DNA from 3 places in the Cupriavidus sp. YAF13 genome. Region 3 is predicted to be linked to each of the others. Evidence: predicted binding sites of a transcription regulator. Region 3 holds the regulator's gene; each other region holds the start of a gene.
What was found. Region 3 encodes LexA, which represses DNA repair genes until DNA is damaged. Its sites were predicted from a motif close to ACTGTATNNNNATACAGT; they were not measured.

Region 1 (3,236 bases), on a different contig from region 3:
TCCCGGTGACGCTGAGCGCCGGGACCGGGCTGGCGCCAAGCCCGTCGGCCGCGAATGTGCCGCTGGAGCGGCTGCGCGAACTGGGGGTTCGCCGGGTTAGCCTGACCACGTTGTTGCCGGGCGCGGCGGTAGCCGGGATGCGGCGCAGCCTGGATGCCGTGCGCGGGGCGGGCAGCGATGACGGGACGGCGGCAGCGGGGGCGGCGAGCCTGAGGGCGCTGTTTGATGTGGCGGAGCAGATGGCTTTCGAGGATGCCCTGCTGCATTGACTGGAGACTGGCAATAGCGGGTTGACTGGGTTGGTTGGGTTGATATGCCCGCCAGGCCGTCTGCCTCCTGAGGCCGGCCTCGCCAACGATCCGGGGCGCCCTCCGAATCGACCGGGTCCGCGACGACGGTCGACCCAAGGCGCACACCCGGGGCAATCCACGTTTCTACCAGTCTCCATAGGCCGATACGATGCCACGCAGCAGCGCGTCGCGTTCTGCGCCAAGGTGGGCGCCGCTCGCGTCGCCCGCGGCATCCTTGCCGACAGCGGTATGCACCACCACCAGGTTCAATGCGGGATCTACGAAGATGGCCTGCCCGTAGACGCCCAGAAGGGCAAAGCGGCGGTGGCTGCCGGGCAGGATCCAGGTCTGCAGGCCATAACCGTAGTAGGTGCTGCCGTGGTACTGCATGTGGCCCGGCCGAAATGCTTCGGGTTGCCGTGTTGCATCCGTCATCGCGAGCAGGTGGTCGCGTGATACCACGGCGGTGCCCCTCACCAGTCCGTCGGCTGCCATCATCAGGCCCAGGCGGGCGTAGTCGTGCAGCGTGGCATTGAAGGCACCTTGCGCGAACACGTCCTGGTCGGCCGGATTCACCAGCCAGGTCGCCTGCGCTTGGGCGCCGATCGGCTTCCACAGCTTCTCATCGACGTAATCACAGAGCGTGCGGCGCGTGGCGCCGCGCAACACCAGCCCCAGGATTTGAGTCTGGGCCCCGGCATAGTTGAAGCGCTGTCCTTCGGGATCGCTGCGCGCCGTGATCAGCCGGGCGGCCTGGGCAACGCCAGCCCGGCGCACGGCATTGTTGAACCTGGCCCGGTCGTCGTGCTCCGAGTAGTCCTCGACAAACCGGGCGCCCGAGGACATGCGCATCAGATTCACGATTCGGGTCTGTCCGTACAGCGTGTCCTTGAGTTGGGGCGCGTAGGTCTCGGCGGTGTCATCGAGCGAGCGGATAAAGCCCTCTTCCTGCGCCTTGACGATCGCCAGCGCGGTAATCGTCTTGGCCATCGAGTTGGAGAGCATCCGCATGTCGGCGCTGCGCATGTAGTTGTAGCGTTCCGCGACAATCTCGCCGTCCTTCACAACCAGAAGTCCGGTCGCGCGCTGTCGCTGCATGTAGTCGTCCAGTGTCAGCTCGCGGCCATGAAAGCGGTAATGAAACGGTGTCTCGATGGCGGCCTTCTTCAGCGCAAGCGGATCGTTTGCCGGAGCGAGCGCACAGGACGGATTGAAGCTGTCCATTGCGCTGAACGAACCGACGAGATAGGGCTCCGTGTAGGCTTGCTTCAGGCTGCGAGCCGGTGGATAGCCCTCGGCCTTGCCCAGGGATGCTTCGTCGGGGGCGGTAGCGTTTGCGTTGACGGCGAGCAATGCAATCAGAGGGAAGCAGAGAAAGAAGGGCAGGCGAGCGATCGTCATCATGGCAGGAAGTCATTGCGATGGCAGCATATTCTCATGCCACCGATGCAGCACGGCGCCGCTAACTCTTGTCAGGTTCCATAGCTCGGCGTCCCCACCGCTTCACCCTTGCGCGCATCCGTGGTACTGTATAAACATACAGTATCAGGAAATTTCGTGTCAGTCCCCCCGGCTGAGCCGCACGCATCACATGACCGCCGAACTCTTCCCCATATCGCCCGATACGTCGGGCGATTCGCCTTTGGCGCAGCCGCCCGTGGCCGACCGGCAGGGGGCGCTGGACGCGCTGGAGCAACGCTATCCCGGCCTGTGGCGGGCGGGGCAGCTTGGCCATCTGGGCCGGGCGGGCAGCGTGCCGGCCTTGCCGACCGGCCATGACGCGCTCTCGGCCGAGTTGCCGGGCGGTGGCTGGCCGGTGGGCGCGCTCACAGAGCTGCTGGCCGACCCCGGCGCGGGCGAGTTGCGGCTGCTGCGCCCGGCGTTGCTGGCGCTGGCCGCGGCGCAGCGCCGGGTGGCGCTGATCGGGCCGCCGCACCTGCCCAATGCAACGTGCCTGGCCGAATGGGGTTTGCCGGCGCGCCAGTTGTACTGGGTGCGCCCGCCCGCTGGCGCGAGCCGGGCCGCGGCGCAGGCGGATGTGCTGTGGGCGGCGGAGCAGGTGCTGCGCAGCCAGGCCTTTGGCGGGGTGATGGTGTGGCTGCCCACGGCGCGTCCCGAGGCGCTGCGGCGCTTGCAGGTGCTGGCGCAGGCGGGAGACGCCGTGGTGTGGGCGTGCCGGCCGGCCAGCGTGCTGCGCGAGTCGTCGCCGGCGGTGCTGCGGCTGCTGTTGTCGCCGGCGCCGGGCAATGCCGTGTCGGTCACGTTCCACAAGCGGCGCGGCCCGGTGCGCGATACACCGCTGGTGCTGTCGCTGGGCGAGATGATGGCGGTCCCCGCCATGGCCACGCCGCCTGCGGCGCTGCAGGCCCCGTCGATGCCGGTCCCCCTGAATGCCCCGGTTTTCCAAGCCGTTGCGGGAGAGCAAGCCCATGTCGTACTGGATCGCGGTGCATCTGCCGCGCCTGTCGCTGGACGCGCTGCAGCCGAACTGGCCTGAGCCCGCCGCGCTCCACGCCTGCGCCGGACTGCTGCACCACAGCGTGCCGGTGGCCGTGATGGAGCGCGAGCGGGTGGTGCTGGCCAACGGCCCGGCGGTGGCGCTGGGCGTGCAGGCGGGGATGCGGCGGGGCGGCGTGCAGGCGTTGTCGGCGCAGGTGGTGCAACTGCAGCGCGAGCCGGCGGCCGAGGCGCAGGTGATGACGGCGCTGGCGCTGGCGCTGCTGCATTTCACGCCGCATGTCACGGTGCATCCCGATGCCGGGGTGGCTACCGTGATGATCGATGCAGGGGCCAGCCTGCGGTTGTTTGGCGGCCATCTAGCGTTGTGCCGGGCGGTGTATGCGCGGGTGCGGCGGCTGGGGGTGTTCCTGCAGCTGGGCTGCGGGCCGACGGCCTTCGGGGCGGCGTGGCTGGCGGCGCAGCCGCTGCGGCGGGATCGCCGGGGCG
Region 2 (3,236 bases), on a different contig from region 3:
CTGCCCGGCTGCGTGTACTGCGAAACGGTGCGCCGCAACTATCTCGGCCCGCAAGCCGCGGCGGGCGAAATCGAGGCGCGCGAGCTCGACATGACCGCCGACACGCCCCTGCGCAACGCCGATGGCAGCATGACCACCGCACGCGAATGGGCGCGCAGCCGCAATGTGGCGGTAGCGCCCACGGTGCTCTTCCTCGACGCGCGCGGCCGCTCGCTGGCCACGCCGCTGCGTGGCATGCAGCCCGATTTCTATGGCGCCTACCTTGAGCAGGCGCTGGACCAGGCCCGCTCGGCCTTGGCAAGCAAGGCGCATTGAGGCGCACGATGGCGCACCCGGCTGCGGCCAATCGTCGCATCCGCGGCGGCTCGGTGAATGCAGCCGGCAGCGCCTCGGCAGCGGCAGTAGAATAGTGGCTTGTCTGACCTGTCGGCGAGCATCATGACGACCTCCGCTTCCCCCACCGCACCCACCCCGGCAAGCACCGCCTCGCGCAAGCGGTGGCCTGTGATCGCCGCCGTGCTGCTGGTTGCCGTGCTGGGCTGGTTCGGCTATCGCGCCGTCGCCCCCGCCAATGCGGCGCCGCCCGCCACGTTCACGCTGCTGTCGGGCGAGAAGATCAGCACCGCCGATCTCAAGGGCAAGGTCTACCTGGTCAACTTCTGGGCCACCAGCTGCGTCACCTGCGTCAAGGAAATGCCGGACATGGTCCGCACCTATGACAAGTTCAAGGGCAAGGGCCTGGAGTTCGTCGCCGTGGCAATGAGCTATGACCCGCCCATGTACGTGATGAACTATGCGCAAACGCGCAAGCTGCCGTTCAAGGTGGCGATGGATTCCGACGGCGCGGCCGCCAAGGCATTCGGCGAAGTGCAGCTGACCCCGACCACCTTCGTGATCGACAAGGACGGCCGCATCCTCAAGCGCTATGTGGGCGAGCCCGAGTGGGACGCGCTGCACAAGCTGCTCGACGGCGCGCTCGCCAAGGCAGCCTGAGCCACCGCCTGGCTCACCGCCTCCGCCCAGAAAGGTGCCTTCCATGGCACCTTTTTTATTGCCAGGGCGCGGTCGGGCAATGCCCGGCTTGCGCAGCCCGGCTGTATGGATATACAGTTGCCAGCAGCTTTCCCCGCCCATGCTGGCGAGCGCACTTGCGCCCGGCATCCCCTAAGGCCCCCGCTCCGTGTTACTCGATCCCGATCCCAGCGCCGTGCTTTGCGACGCACCCGCCGTCAAGCAGCCCGATACCGTGGATGCCTGCGCCCCCGACACGCCGGCCTACCTGTCCACCCTGAACCCGGAACAGCGCGCGGCCGTGATGCATGAGTCAGCCGCGCCGCTGCTGATCATCGCCGGTGCCGGCTCGGGCAAGACCAACACGCTGGCCCACCGCGTCGCCCATCTGGTGCTGGGCGGCGCAGACCCGCGCCGCATCCTGCTGCTGACTTTCTCGCGCCGCGCGGCGTCGGAGATGGGGCGGCGGGTCGAGCGCATCGTCGACCAGGCGCTGGGCATGCAAGCCTCCGGGGCGGGGCGCGCGGCACTCACATGGTCAGGCACCTTCCACGCCATCGGCGCACGCCTGCTGCGCGAGTACGCGGAAACGCTTGGCCTGTCGCCCAGCTTCACCATCTGCGATCGCGGCGACGCCGCCGACCTGATGAACGTGGTGCGGCACGACCTGGGCCTGTCGGCCCAGGCTTCGCGGTTCCCCCGCAAGGAAACCTGCCTGTCGATCTACTCGCGCGTGGTCAACACCCAGGCGCCGCTCGAAGACGTGCTCAAGCAATGGTTCCCGCGCTATGCCATGTGGACGGATGCGCTGCGCGGACTATTTGCCGGCTATGTGCAAGCCAAGCAGAAGCAGCAGGTGCTCGACTACGACGACCTGCTGCTCTACTGGGCGCAGGCACTGGCCGAGCCCGCGCTGGCGCAGGACATGGGCGCGCGCTTCGACCACGTGCTGGTGGACGAATACCAGGACACCAATGCGCTGCAGGCTGCCATCCTGCTCGCGCTCAAGCCCGACGGGCGCGGCCTGACGGTGGTGGGCGACGATGCACAGTCGATCTACGCCTTCCGTGGCGCCACGGTGCGCAACATCCTCGATTTCCCCGCGCAGTTCACGCCGGCCGCGGACATGGTCACGCTGTCGCAGAACTACCGCTCCACCCAGCCCATCCTGGCTGCCGCCAACGCGGTGATCGGGCTGGCGGCCGAGCGCTATACCAAGGACCTGTGGTCGGAGCGCGGCTCGGCCGAGAAGCCGGAGATCGTGGTGGTCAACGACGAGGCGGACCAGGCCCGCTATGTGGTCGAGCAGATCCTGGCGCGGCGCGAGGCCGGGCTGGCGCTGCTGTCGCAGGCGGTGCTGTTCCGCGCCGCCGACCACAGCGCGCAGCTGGAGATCGAGCTGGTCCGGCGCAACATCCCGTTCGTGAAGTTCGGCGGCTTGAAGTTCCTGGAATCCACGCACGTGAAGGATGTGCTGGCGGTGGTGCGCTGGCTGGAAAATCCGCGCGACCGCATGGCGGGCTTCCGCAGCCTGCAGCTGCTGCCTGGCGTGGGGCCCAAGACTGCTGCTCGTGTGCTCGATGCCGTGGAAATCGCCACCGAGCCGCTATTTGCCCTGGAGTCCTTTGAGGCGCCGCCAGCCGCCGCCGAGGCCTGGCCCGACCTGCTGGCGCTGGCGCGCAGCCTGATGGCCCCGGCCGCGCCGTGGCCCTCCGCCTTCGAGCAGGTGGTGGCGTGGTACCAGCCGCACCTTGAGCGCCTGCACGACGACGCTCCCGCACGCGCGGCTGACCTGCAGCAACTGGAGCGCATCGCCGCCACCTACGCGTCGCGCGAGCGCTTCCTGACGGAACTCACGCTCGACCCGCCGGACGCATCGAGCGACGAATCCGGCGTGCCGCTGCGCGACGAGGATTACCTGATCCTGTCCACCATCCACTCGGCCAAGGGCCAGGAATGGAAGGCCGTCTATGTGCTCAATGCCGTCGACGGCTGCATGCCGTCGGACCTGGCCACCGGCACCACCGAGGAAATCGAGGAAGAGCGCCGGCTGCTATACGTAGCCATGACCCGCGCCCGCGACCACCTCGACATCGTGGTGCCGCAGCGTTTCTATGTGCACCAGCAGACCGCCTATGGCGACCGCCATGTCTACGCCTCGCGCACGCGCTTTCTGCCCAACCGCGTGATGCCGCTGTTCCACAGCCGGTCCTGGCCGCCGCCCC
Region 3 (3,236 bases):
AATCGCCACATGCCCCGCCCCGGTGCGCGAACTGCGCACCACTGCCACGCCGGCGCTGGCAGCATCAGTTAGCGCCTCCGCCAGCGACTGGTGGACCGACCCGTTGCCAGCGGCCGCCACGACCAGGCCTGACACGCCCGCCTGCGCCAAGGCATCCACCACGATCCGGCCCGGTTCCGCATAGCTAGCCACGATCTCGACCTGCGGCCATGCACCTGGAACCGGCCAGGCCTTGGCCGGCAAGCGGCCGGGGGTGCGCACAAAGCGCACGAGGTTGTCCTGAACAAAACCAATCGGCCCGGATACCGGCGACACAAACGCATTCACCGCCGATGTGTGCGCCTTCATCACATCGCGCCCTGCATGAATCTCCTGATTGATCACCAGCAGCACGCCCTTCGCCGTCGCGCCGGCATCCGCCGCTACGCGCACCGCATCCAGCAGGTTCAACGGGCCATCCGCCGACAACGAGGTCGACGGCCGCATTGCAGCCGTCAGCACAACCGGCACCGTACCCACGCAAGCCAGGTGCAGCAGCATGGCCGTCTCTTCCAGGGTATCGGTGCCGTGCGTAATGACAATGCCCGACACATCGGGCTGCGCGGACCAGTACGCCACGCGCCCCACCAACCTGGACCAGAGCGCGAACGACATGTCCTTGCTATCCACCTGCGCAACCTGCTCGGCCTCGATCCGCGCCACCGCGCCCAGCGCCGGCACCGCGTCGAGCAGCGCCGTCACCGGCACCGTCGCCGCCTGGTACTTCGCGCTGCTGGCTGGGTTGGAAGAAGAACCGGCAATGGTGCCGCCGGTAGCGAGCACGACGACACGAGGCAGGAGAGACATGGCGGGAAAGTGGGAAAGTGGCCGGCAGCCAGAAAAGTTGAACAGTACGCAACGCAAGACGCTTCAGTGCCGCGGATTGTAACCCTCCGCCCACCCGCCACGGCACGCGCCAAGACCCGTGGGACGCACCTGTCAATGCGCAAACTCCCAAAAATTCCGCTTGCACTTCACTCGATACTGTATAAAATCACAGCATACTGTTTAAACATACAGTGCTTTCAAACACCGGCGACCATGGCGACCCTGACACCGCGACAGCAGCAGATTTTCGACTTGATCCGCAGCAGCCTCCAGCACACGGGCTTCCCGCCCACGCGCGCAGAGATCGCCGCCAAGTTCGGCTTCTCCTCACCCAATGCAGCCGAGGAACATTTACGTGCCCTGGCCCGCAAAGGCGTGATCGAGCTCACCCCCGGCGCCTCACGCGGCATTCGCCTCAAGGTCTCCCGCAGCGACTCCGAGCTACCCGACCAGTTCTCGCTGCCCATGGCCGGCGTCATGCAGCTAACCCTGCCATTGGTCGGGCGCGTCGCAGCCGGCAGCCCGATCCTCGCCGCCGAACACATCGACCGCCAATACCAGGTCGACGCCTCGGTGTTCGACGTGCAGCCCGATTACCTCCTGCGGGTGCGTGGTCTCAGCATGCGCGACGCCGGCATCCTCGATGGCGACCTGCTCGCCGTCAAGCGCGCCAGCGAAGCCGCCAACGGCAAGATCGTTGTAGCGCGCCTAGGCGACGACGTCACCGTCAAACGCCTCAACCGCCGCGGCGACATCATCGAGCTGATCGCCGAGAACCCCGACTTCCCCAGCATCATCGTGCAAGCCGGCCGTGAAGAGTTCTCACTAGAAGGCATCGCTGTCGGTCTCATCCGCCCCGGCGCCTTCTGACGAGTGCGGCTGAGACGGGCGAACCCCGTACAAGCCGACACCCGATTGTGCCAACGCACCCGCGTAGCGGGTACCGCTAACTGTTGTTGCAAGTCACCAGGTGTAGCCATGCTGCCAGCCAACCGCCTCTCCGCCCGCCGCCCCGTCAAGCCCGTGCCCTTCCGCCAGTCCAAAGGCGTACGCATCTACCAGGGCGCACAACGACGCACCATGGTTGGCAGCATGGCCGCCATCTGCCGAATGCTCGAGTTGGAGGAATCCTCCAAGCTGGCTGGTTAAGCAGGCGGCACTGAAAAAAATTTGTGCAGAGTACTAGCCATCCGGCTCTTGGCATTGTATGATCTTGTTCTTCGTCGTTCGGCACCAAGCAGAACGACATCGACGGTGGCTGTAGCTCAGTTGGTAGAGTCCAGGATTGTGATTCCTGTCGTCGTGGGTTCGAGTCCCATCAGCCACCCCAGAATTTATAAGGTTAGCGAGGTTTGCAGTTGCTAACTTAATCAGAATTTTGGAATAAGAACTTCCAAAATTTGGAACTTGAATTGAAGCCCACCCATCGCGGTGGGCTTTTTTGCATTCTGAATACAACACTTCCGCGCGCCCTCCCTCAGGCCGGCGAGAAGCGGTACAGCGCAGTTCATTTGCGAGAGACGAAGTGTGACGACCAAATCAATGTTCCCCCGCGACAACGCTGGCAGCTTTCAGGTTCCCTCCACGAAGGAAGGCGCGATCAAGCTAATTTGCGAAGTTCCTAGCCGCCATCTCGAGATATACACGCCGCACGAAACGTTTCTCATGCAGACCCCGGATGGGATTGACCCAGACCGCACAAATCCGAATGCGATGTGGGTGAACGCAAAGACACACGATGTCGGGTCTGCGTCACCCATCGTCGCAAGCACTTTCATTACGGCCTTCGAAATGCTTCCTCGGGCGGGTCAGTTGGACAAAAGCGCTCGAGACGACGTGCTTTCCCTGATGTATGCAATCAAAGAAACGTTACTGCAGTGCGCCCACGCCAAGGATGCGCAGCAGACTGAGTTGTTAAAGTTCCAGGCAAAGCGATTGCCTCAGGGGACGCAGGCGCAGGCACACGCGTATTTTCCCGTCATCCATAATTTGGACGGCTTGGTCACAGCCTTTCTTATTGCTGCACGCCGCGCCGTCACAGAAATCTGTCAGATACCTGGGCATTTTTTTTAAGCTCGGCCGGCAGCATTCGTCACTCGATCACCTGCTTGACAAGGAACTCATCAATGCACTGAGCCCAGAGAGTCAGCTTCTGAACTGCCTTTCTCAGCATCGCCCAGGCGTTTCAAGGCTGGTCAATTTGAGGAATGGCCAGGAGCACAGTGCGACTACAAAGGGCCCAAAGCTGACCGTCAGCAACTTTCAGCTAATGCCCTCCAATGAGGTCAGACAGCCAATATGGCATCTCGATGGCGAGGAACCCTTATCGATCGGCGCAGAAATGGCGGATTTGGTTCCTTTCTTGACTG

Region 1: a site for LexA is predicted at 1,817-1,834, ahead of imuA (translesion DNA synthesis-associated protein ImuA). Genes of this name have one in related genera too.
Region 2: a site for LexA is predicted at 1,094-1,111, ahead of AB4061_RS07090 (ATP-dependent helicase). Genes of this name have one in related genera too.

What each region holds. Positions count from the first base shown of each region.
Region 1 covers NZ_JBFRDD010000050.1:23,721-26,956, reverse strand. Annotated here, with positions in the region: gene AB4061_RS31190 (isocitrate lyase/PEP mutase family protein) at 1-269, shown strand, start outside; gene AB4061_RS31185 (serine hydrolase domain-containing protein) at 435-1,694, opposite strand; gene imuA (translesion DNA synthesis-associated protein ImuA) at 1,882-2,787, shown strand; gene AB4061_RS31175 (Y-family DNA polymerase) at 2,720-3,236, shown strand, end outside.
Region 2 covers NZ_JBFRDD010000006.1:71,325-74,560, reverse strand. Annotated here, with positions in the region: gene AB4061_RS07100 (thioredoxin) at 1-315, shown strand, start outside; gene AB4061_RS07095 (TlpA disulfide reductase family protein) at 439-993, shown strand; gene AB4061_RS07090 (ATP-dependent helicase) at 1,316-3,236, shown strand, end outside.
Region 3 covers NZ_JBFRDD010000001.1:123,305-126,540, reverse strand. Annotated here, with positions in the region: gene AB4061_RS00890 (asparaginase) at 1-846, opposite strand, end outside; gene lexA (transcriptional repressor LexA) at 1,081-1,737, shown strand; gene AB4061_RS00880 (hypothetical protein) at 1,846-2,016, shown strand; tRNA gene AB4061_RS00875 (tRNA-His) at 2,122-2,197, shown strand; gene AB4061_RS00870 (hypothetical protein) at 2,410-2,940, shown strand.